3 linked regions of the Candidatus Thiodictyon syntrophicum genome follow. The protein of the gene in region 3 interacts with the protein of the main gene of each other region in a pairwise test. Links are inferred from orthologs where the notes say so. Each region holds a gene or a part of one and is shown on either strand. Other genes may lie near its edges.

The links.
Region 1: the proteins of THSYN_RS03530 (region 3) and mtgA interact in binary tests that used the Escherichia coli proteins (3 or more experiments, as listed by UniProt). The link is inferred for Candidatus Thiodictyon syntrophicum from one-to-one orthologs.
Region 2: the proteins of THSYN_RS03530 (region 3) and mrcB interact in binary tests that used the Escherichia coli proteins (3 or more experiments, as listed by UniProt). The link is inferred for Candidatus Thiodictyon syntrophicum from one-to-one orthologs.

Annotation. Positions count from the first base shown.
Region 1 is NZ_CP020370.1:503,061-505,975, reverse strand. What follows is about bases 71-2,834. They hold mtgA (monofunctional biosynthetic peptidoglycan transglycosylase), read right to left. Parts: upstream 1,971-2,834; coding sequence 1,170-1,970; downstream 71-1,169. Other genes in these bases: THSYN_RS02200 (GAF domain-containing protein), read right to left, coding at 1,999-2,834; THSYN_RS02210 (hypothetical protein), read left to right, coding at 525-1,145; THSYN_RS02215 (hypothetical protein), read left to right, coding at 109-528; THSYN_RS02220 (hypothetical protein), read right to left, coding at 71-74. In the rest of the region: more of THSYN_RS02220, read right to left, coding at 1-70; more of THSYN_RS02200, read right to left, coding at 2,835-2,915. UniProt on the Escherichia coli protein: Peptidoglycan polymerase that catalyzes glycan chain elongation from lipid-linked precursors. May play a role in peptidoglycan assembly during cell division in collaboration with other cell division proteins.
Region 2 is NZ_CP020370.1:1,951,498-1,954,761, reverse strand. Bases 125-3,237 are described here. They hold mrcB (penicillin-binding protein 1B), read right to left. Parts: upstream 2,844-3,237; coding sequence 405-2,843; downstream 125-404. Other genes in these bases: THSYN_RS08330 (ABC transporter permease), read right to left, coding at 3,030-3,237; THSYN_RS08340 (hypothetical protein), read right to left, coding at 125-335. Outside these bases: more of THSYN_RS08340, read right to left, coding at 1-124; more of THSYN_RS08330, read right to left, coding at 3,238-3,264. UniProt on the Escherichia coli protein: Cell wall formation. Synthesis of cross-linked peptidoglycan from the lipid intermediates.
Region 3 is NZ_CP020370.1:809,527-812,677, reverse strand. What follows is about bases 152-3,151. They hold THSYN_RS03530 (peptidoglycan D,D-transpeptidase FtsI family protein), read right to left. Parts: upstream 2,528-3,151; coding sequence 776-2,527; downstream 152-775. Other genes in these bases: rsmH (16S rRNA (cytosine(1402)-N(4))-methyltransferase RsmH), read right to left, coding at 2,801-3,151; ftsL (cell division protein FtsL), read right to left, coding at 2,514-2,804; THSYN_RS03535 (UDP-N-acetylmuramoyl-tripeptide--D-alanyl-D-alanine ligase), read right to left, coding at 152-776. In the rest of the region: more of THSYN_RS03535, read right to left, coding at 1-151. UniProt on the Escherichia coli protein: Essential cell division protein that catalyzes cross-linking of the peptidoglycan cell wall at the division septum. Required for localization of FtsN.

The sequences.
Region 1 (2,915 bases), 310 kb from region 3 along the record:
GCCGCGTCACCGGCCCGGCCGAGGCCGACCCAGGGACTGGGGGTAAGCACCGTCAGCAATGCTCTTGTTGCCATATCTCAATCGCTAAACGAGTATTCGGAGTCGTCGATGAAGCCCAGTGCATTCCTCTGCGCCGCGCTCTTGTTCGCTGGTCTCGGCAGCCTGCATGCCGAGGGCGTCCGCAAGGCCATCCAGTTCCCCAAGGGGCAGTCCTCCGCCACCCTGGCCGCCAGCGTCGTGCGGGGCGAGACGGATCGCTATGATATCACCGCCAATGCCGGCCAGACCATGACGGTCAGTATCAGTTCCAAGGAAGAGAATGCGGCCTTCACGATTTATCAGCCGGGATACAAATCGGTTGTGGATGACGGCGTGCCGACGATCACCGGACCGACGCTGGCGGGTGCCGGCGAGGGTGAGGATGCGATGAAGTGGGAAGGCCCTTTGCCGGCCTCCGGCAAGTATCTGATCGAGGTCGGCGGCACCCGCGGTAGCGCGTCCTATAAACTCACGGTGACCATCAAGTGAATACCCGGTCGACCATTGGCGTCGCGCGGCCGGCGGCCCTGTTCCTCGCCGTCATCGCCGGTGCGACGGCGGCGGAGAAACTCGATACGGCGCAAAGACGCGAACTCGATACCTTCTTCAGTAACTTCTCCGAGGCGCGGGTGGAGAGTTTCACCCCGGGCAGCCTGTCCGACGACGCCCTGCTGAGTTTTGCCCTGGCGCATAACTACATCAACAAGTTCAAGACACTCAAGGTGAGCCGGGACAAACTGTCGGTGCTGGTGCCGGCGGAGTCGGTCGACCGCACCACCGAGAAGTATTTCGGCCGAACCCTGGGTGCCCACCGGGGTGCACCCTATTCGGTGCCCTTGGCCGATGGGGAGGCCCTGCCCTTTTCGCAGGTCCGGACCCTGACGGCGCGCGGGGAGGCGGGGCACTATCAGGCCGAAGGGATCATCTATCAACCCGGCGGCGTTGGCCCGCTCGATGTGCACGCCACCCCGCAGACCTGGAGCCGGCAGGGCGCGGAGGTGCAAGAGACGGCGCGGTTCACGGCCGTAATCGACAAGGTGAGGACCGGGGGGGGCGAACGGTGGGTCTTGCGTGAATATCGGGTGCGGACGGTCGCCCCCAACTAGCGGCAGGCGCGGTGAGGGCCAGACTCACAGGCGCTCCAGATAGCGTCGCCCGCCGATCCGCTGGGTCTGATCGGCGATCCAATCGGCGCGTCGTTGCAGCCGTGCCGAGGGGCGGTCCAGGCGGTAGGCGCCGGGGGCGGGCAGGACGGCGGCGAGCAGGGCCGCCTCCCGCAAGGTGATGTCATCCACCGCCCGGTGAAAATAGCGCTCGCTGGCCGCCCCCACCCCGTAGGTGCTGGGGCTGAACTGGACGATATTGAGATAGACCTCCAGGATGCGCTGTTTGGACCACAGCACCTCCATCAGGGCGGCGAACCAGGCCTCCAGCCCCTTACGCACCCAACTGCGCCCCGACCACAGGAAGAGATTCTTGGCCGTCTGCTGGGTAATGGTGCTGGCCCCCCGCAGGGTCCCGCCGCGGCGCCAGGCGGCCAGGGCCTGGCGCAGTTCCACCGGGTCGAATCCATGGTGGTAGGCGAAGCGCTGGTCTTCGCCGGCGATGACGGCCAGGGGCAGGACCGGCGGGATGCGCCCCCAGGGTACCCAGGCGTGGTAAAAGTAGGGCGGTGCCCGATGGATCCGCCAGGCGACCAGCGCCTGGCGCACCATGAAGGAGGACACGGGCGGATCGATCCAGCGCAGGGCGCCGACCAGCAGGGCGCTGCCCAGCGCCAGGGCCGCCAGGCCCCGGGACAGGAGGTACCAGAGAACCCGCAAGACACCCCGCGGGGACCACCGCGGCCCACCGAGCGCGGCGACCGGCGGCGCGGCCGTACTCGGTGCCGCCGGCTGCGGCACCTCTGGTTCGCTCAGTGCTGGGTTCATGCGCGCGCCAACCTGCTGTCCCGGCCCGCTAGAGCCAGGTCCCCGCCCGCAACCCGCTGCGTCGCAGCAGCAGGCGCAGCTTGCGGGCGGCCATCAGGTCCAGGTCGTCCCAGGGGGCGCAGAGGCCGCGGGTGGTCTCCACCCACAGGTCGAAGGAGCGGCGCGGGTTGAGCGCCGCAGTCGCGGGGTCCGCACCGGCGTCCTTGTTCGGGTCCCCGGCCCACCGCACGGTGCGCGCCTGTTCCGGGCGAAACCAGTAGCAGCGCCGGTCCGGCCCGCCCGCCCGGCGGGGGCGAGCACGCACCGCCAGGACCCCGGCGGCGCGCTCCAGGTCCAGGATCAGGCCGGACTCGGCCGCCAGCCGATCGGTGGCGAGCACCTCATCCCCGGGCTGCCCGATGAACCAGTCATCGATGGCGCGGATCTCGCCTTGCGTCGGCACCTGACCGAAGGCACTGATCCCCTGGGCATCCACCAGGGCTGCCCCGCCGGCCTGGAACAGGTCCAATAGTCCCCGTTCCAAGGCGGCCGTGGGGTGTCGCCGCTGCGTCGCGTCCAGGACCAGGTCCACCAGGCCCTCCAGGTCCGCGTCCAGACCACTGACCCGGCGCAGCCGCTGGTGGGCGAGGAAGGCGCTGATCCCCAACGCATAGGCCTGGGTCAACTCCACGCACTGCGCGCGCACCGTCACGGACAGGAAGCGGGGCCGGCGGTGGTGACAGGCGACCAGTCCCCACAGGTTGCCGCCCACCAGGATCGAGAACGACAGGGAGGCCGCGACCCCCATGTTGGCCAGATAGCGCAGATGCACCGGGGAGACGGCCCGCAGGTCCGAGCGGCTCAGATCCGGATCGGTCCCGGGCAGGACCTCGAGCGGGACCGGGACGGCCTGGATGTCGGGGATCTGGCGGTGGCTGTTCTGTCGATACAAGTCGCGGGCGATGC
Region 2 (3,264 bases), 1.1 Mb from region 3 along the record:
ACCTTGACGACGGGAGCGGCGGCCGCCGGCCGCGACGCTTGGGCGACGGCCGGGGCCGCCGGCGCCTGCGGTGCGGGGGCAGCGGCCACTGCCGACGGCGGTTCCGGTTCCGGTTCCGGTTCCGGTTCCGGCTCAGACCCCGGCTCGCGGTAGGCATAGACCGCAGTCGCCTGCTTCTTGGATGCCGCGGGCTTCGGCGGCGCCTTGGCCACCGCTGCGACCACCACGGGTGCCACGGGGGCGACTTCGGCCGGCGTCGGCATCGCCGGCGGTGGCGAGTCCATCCGCGGTGAGAGGGTCACCACCGGCGCCGGCGGGCCTTCGCGCGGGCCCATCGCGCAGGCCGCCAATCCGCAGACCGGGAGACAGATGCAGACAAGGATTCGAGGGGCGTTGAACATCGGCTACGAATTGCTCAAGAAGAGATTTTCAGTCGGTGGCTGCGGCTTCGGCTGCGGCTGCGGCTTCGGCTTGGGAGCGGAGGTCGGCGCGGGGACCGCCGCGGGACGGGCCGCCGCGGGCGCTTGCGGCGGCTCATCGGCACGGCCTTTGGGCGCATCCGAGCGTTTCGCGGCGGACCGGGTGTCCGCCTTGTCCGCACACCCGCCGCCCGCCGGCCCACTACCCACGATATAGGGTATGCCGGATTGGCCGCAGGCACCCGACAGCACGACGCCCTCCGGGGGCGACTGCGTGAGTGGCTCGTTCGGGATCGCCAGCATGAACTCGGCCCAGACGCGCAGCGCCCCGGTACCGCCGGCAAACCCCGTGGGCTTGTAGTCATCACGCCCCATCCACACGACGGCGACCTTATCGCCGCTGAAACCGGCAAACCAACTGTCGCGCCCGTCGTCGGTCGTACCGGTCTTGCCGGCCATGGTCAGGCCGCTGGGCAGGCGATTGCCGAGCCACTTGGCGGTTCCCTGGCGGACCACCTGCTGCATCGCCCAGCCGGTCAGATAGGCCGCCCGCGGGTCGACCACCGCCTCCACCGCCAGGGGATAGCGGTTGAGCGGGCGACCGTTCACGTCCATCACCTCGCGGATCGCGCGCAGGGGGGCGCGGTAACCGCCCGCGCCAATCGTCTGGTAGATCTGGGCCACCTCCAAGGGTGACAGGGAGACGGACCCCAACATCATGGCCGGTACCGCGACAATCCGCCGTTGGGCACCCAGGCGATAGAGTGTTTCGGCCACCTCCTTGACCCCGATACTCATCCCCAGATTGACGGTCGCCAAATTCCAGGAATGCGCAAGGGCCTGATACAGCGGCACGGAGCCGTGGACCGAGTGATCGTAGTTCTGAGGCGACCAGAGATCACCCCCGATCCGCAAACTGTAAGGCTGATCCGGGATGTTGGTCGTCAGCGTATAGCGCTTGGGATTGGACAGGGCCGCCAGATAGACCGCCGGCTTCACCAGGGAGCCGATCGAGCGTACGGTGTCCAGGGCGCGATTGAACCCCGCGTAGCCCGCCTGGCGCCCGCCCGCCAGGGCCAGCACCTCACCGTTGGTGACCGAGGTGACGACCGCCGCGGTCTCCAGGGTGCCGACGCGCATCCCGTGTGACTTCTCCAATTCGCGCAGCCGTTTCGGCAGCGCGGCCTCCACCGCAGACTGAATCAGCGGGTCGAGCGTGGTGAAGACGCGCAGACCCTCGGAGCGCAGGTCCTCGTCGCGATAGTCACGTTGCAGTTGGCGGCGCACCAGTTGGATATAGTCGGGGTACTCGCCGGTCGGCCGCCCGCCCCCGTCGCGCAGCCCGAGCGGCGCGGACTTGGCCAGGTCACCGTCGGCGGCGCCGATGACCCCGTCGCGCACCATCACGTCGATCACCAGGTTGCGCCGCTTCAGCGCCGCCTCCGCAAACCGCCGTGGATCCAGACTGGAGGGGGCCTGCACCAGACCGACCAGCAGCGCGGCCTCCGCAATGCCCAGCTCGTCGAGGTCGCGGTTAAAGAAGAAGCTGCTCGCAAGGCCAAATCCGTGGATGCCGCGGCTACCGTCCTGGCCCAAGTAGATTTCGTTGGCGTAGGCCTCCAGGATGTCGTCCTTGTTGTAACGCCACTCCAGCAGCAGGGCCATATAGGCCTCGTTGAGCTTGCGCGTCATCGTGCGATCGGCAGTCAGATAGAAGTTCTTGACCAGTTGCTGGGTCAGGGTACTGGCGCCCTCCACGACACTACCGGCACGGAGGTTGTGATAGCCGGCACGGATGATTCCGCGCGGATCGATCCCGCTGTGGCTGAAGAAGCTCCGATCCTCGACGGCCAGCAGGGTTCTTACCAGCAGGTCCGGCAGGTCCTTGCGCTTCACCAACACCCGGTCCTCGTTGTGGGTCGGGTAAATGCTCGCGATCAGCGCAGCCTCGAGTCGCACCAGGGCCGGCGCGGACCCGTCGCCTGCATCACGCAGGGCCGCCACCTTGGCATCCTTAAGATCCAGTTCCAGCAAGCGTCCCGGCTCCTCGCCGTCCCAAAAACGAAAACTGCGGGTGTGCACCACGAAGCGCCCGCCGTCCCGGCTGTAGGTCCCATCGGCCGTCGGGTCGGTCACCTGCCGATAATTCAGCCGCGCGAGTTCAGCGTCCAGCTGCTCGGGTGTCAAGGGCCGATCGACGTAGATCTCCAGCGGGCGCGCGAACACCCGGGCCGGCAAGGCCCAGCGTTTGCCCTCGAATTTCGCGCGCACCACCCGGTCGAGATGGACACCGTAGAGGGCACCCGCCAGGCCGACGGCGACGCCGACCAGCAAGGCCCACCGCAGCAGAAATCCGCTGATGCGGCGGCGCGGACGCGGGGGCGGATGGCGCCCGGAATGATCGGAAGAATAAGTGTTGGGCATCGTCACGGATAGGTTCCAGTCCGATCACGGCACCGGCGCCACGTGGGCCGCCCGGCGGTCATAACAGGGTTCCCGGGCGGACCGCAACGGGTCGGCGCATTTCCTGAAGGCTTCATCTGCTTATAGTCCCATGTGCAGTAGACGGTTACAAGCGCCGGCCACTTCGCCGGGCCGGGCCTGGCCTCATCAGGACTTGACGCCCACCCCGCGACGCAGCAACTCCAGGGCAAACAGGGCGAAGAACAGGATGAACGCGAGGATAATCCCAAAAGCCACTCCGAGAGGGATGTCACTGACCCCATGAAGACCGTAGCGGAAACCATTGACCATATACAGGACCGGATTCGCCAATGACATACCCTGCCAAAACTGCGGCAGCAAGTCGATTGAGTAGAAGACACCGCCCAGGTAAGTCAGGGGC
Region 3 (3,151 bases):
CCGTCCGCGTCCCAGCGCGACGCAATCGAACCGCTCGCCGCCCACAGGTCGGCCGGGGTATCCAGGGCGAAGGTCAGCACCGCTCGACCGGCCGCCAGCCCCTGCCACAGGGGGGTGTAGGGTGAGTCGCCGGGCACCACGAAGACCCCGTCGGGCGGCAGCCCTTGGGCGATCTCCCCCTTGGCGCGGGCCACCCCCTCAAGGCTGCCGAAGCCCTCCAGGTGGGCGCGCCCGGCATTGGTGATGAGCGCCACCTCCGGTTGGCCGATGGCCGTCATGTAGGCGATCTCACCCGGATGGTTGGCCCCCATCTCCAGCACCAGGAAGGCCTCTTCCCGGGCGCGCAGCAGGGTCAGGGGCATGCCGATGTCGTTGTTCAGGTTGCCCTGGGTGGCGCGGGTCGGCCCGACCTGGGAGAGGATGGCGGCGAGCAGTTCCTTGACCGTCGTCTTGCCGTTGCTGCCGGTGACCGCGGCCACCCGGCCCGGGAAGCGCGCGCGCCAGGCCGCGGCCAGTGAACCCAGGGCCAGCCGGGTATCCGCGACCACCCATTGGGGCAGGTCGAGCGGCAGCGCGTGGTCCACCAGGGCCGCCGCCGCGCCCTTGGCCCGGGCGCCCGCCACATAGTCGTGACCGTCGAAGCGCTCACCGCGCAGGGCCACGAAGAGCGCCCCGGTGCAGTCCGCGCGGCTGTCGGTCACGACGGCGCTGAAGGGCAGGTCCGCGCCCAGGAGGCGCCCCCCGACGCGCTCGGCGGCCGGTCTCAGGCTCCACATCATGGGACTGCCCGCGCGCCGGCCAGCAACATGGCCGGCGCCGGCTCATCCGGAGGCACGTTGAAGAGGCGCAGCGCCCCCTCCATGACCTTCGCGAAGATCGGCGCAGCGACCACACCGCCGTAGTAGGCGCCCCCGCGCGGCTCGTCGATCATGACCACCATCACCAGACGCGGATTGCCGGCCGGCACCATCCCGGCGAAGAGTGCCTGGTAGCGGCCGGCCGCGTAGCCGTGGCGGCCGCTCGCCTTCTTGGCCGTACCGGTCTTGCCCCCGACCCGATAGCCCGGGATGGACGCGCGCTTGGCGGTCCCCTTGTCGGAGACCACGGTCTCCATCATCATCCGCACGGCGCGGGCGGTCTTGGTACTCATGACGCGCGTCCCCTCCGGGATCTGGTCGCGCTTGACCAGGGTGACCGGGCGCTTGACCCCGTCCGCCGCCACGATCGCGTAGGCCTGGGCCAACTGGAGCGCGGTCACCGAGAAGCTGTAGCCGAAGGCCATGGTGGCATGGTCAAAGGGCCGCCAGTGGGTGTAATTGCGCAGGACGCCGCGTGACTCGGCCGGGAACTCCACCCCGGTCGGGCGCCCGAAGCCGAGCGCGTCGTACTGCTTCCACAGGCCGGCGTAGTCCATCATCTGGGCGAGCTTGACCACGCCCACGTTGCTGGACTTGGTAATGATGCCGGTCACGTCCAGGCCGCCGTAGTTGTGCACGTCCTGAACGGTATTGCTCCCCACATGCAGGGGACCGGCCGTGTTGATGCGCGTCGTGGGCGTCACCAGGCCGCGCTCCAGCACCGCCGCCACGACCAGCGGTTTGACCGTGGAGCCGGGCTCCATCACATCGGTGAGGGCGCGATTGCGGCGCCGGTCGGCCTCCCGCCCGCTGAGATCGTTGGGGTTGTAGCCGGGCTGATTGACCATGGCGAGCACCTCGCCGGTGCGCACGTCCACCACCACCGCGGTACCGCCCACTGCCTTGTTCTCCGCCACCGCGGCCTTGAGTTCCCGGTAGGCCAGAAACTGCAGCCGCCGGTCCAGGCTCAGCACCAGGTCCTTGCCGGGCCGGGGCGGGCGCACCTGCTCGACCTCCTGCACGATGCGCCGCCGCCCATCCTGCAGGACCCGGCGCTGGCCGGGCTCGGCACGCAGCAGCTTGTCATAGGCGGCCTCCATGCCCTCCTGGCCGTGGTCCTCGATGTCCGTGAAGCCCAGGACATGGCCGAAGACCTCCACCCCAGGGTAGAAACGCCGGTACTCACTCTCGAAGTCCACCGCGTCGAGACCGCGGGCCGCGATCAGGGCGCGCACGGCGGCCGCCTCGTCGATACTGACCCGGCGCTTCAGATACATGAAGCCCCGTTCGGCATTGGCCCGGACGCGCTCGCGCAGCTCCGCGGGCTTGAGCCCGAGACTGCGGGCCAACTCCGGCAGGACCTCGGGGCGGGCCACGAGTTTGCGCGGATCGGCCCAGACGGTCTCGACCGGGGTACTCACCGCCAAGGCCTCCCCATTGCGGTCCAGGATCATGCCGCGGCGCGCGGCGATCTCGCCCAGGCGCAGGTAGCGGCGCTCACCCTCCCCGCGCAGGAACTCGGTCTCCACCACCTGACGGTAGAAGACGGCGGAGACGACCATCACCATGGCGGCCGCCAGGCCCCACAGCAGGACGGCCCGCCGGACCCGCGGGTTGGGCGTGGCGCGCACGGGATCGGCGCGCCTGATCCGACGTTTAGGGGAACTCATGGTCAGCCTCTTCGATCAGCATCACGTCACCGACACGGGGGAGATACATGCCCAGCTCGTCGCGCGCCTTGCGCTCGACCCGCACATCGGTGGACAGCGCGGCCTCCTCCAGGCGCAGGTGGTTCCATTGCAGGTCCAGTCCGTCACGTTGGCCGCGGATTTCCTGCAACTGGTTGAAACTCATCCGCGTGAGATACTTGGCGTGGACGACCAGGACACCGGAGGCGGTGATCGCCAGCAGCAGCACCAGCACCGTCGCGACCCGTCCGCGATTCATGGCAGGCGCTCCGCCACCCGCAGGACGGCGCTGCGCGAGCGCGGGTTGGCCGCCACCTCCGCCGCCCCCGCCTGCCGCGGCTTGCCCACCAGCCGCAGCCGTCCACACGACTGCGCCGCGGTCACCGGCAGCCCTTTAGGGAACCGGGGGCCATGCGCCTCGTCGCGCATAAAGCGCTTGACGATGCGGTCCTCCAGCGAGTGGAAGCTGATCACCACCAGGCGCCCGGCGCCGTCGAGCAGGTCGCACACCGCGGCCAGCGCGCGCCTGAGCTCACCCAACTCGTCGTTGACCTGGATGCGCAGGGCCTGGAAGGTGCGGGTGGCCGGGTGTTTGCCCAGCTCGCG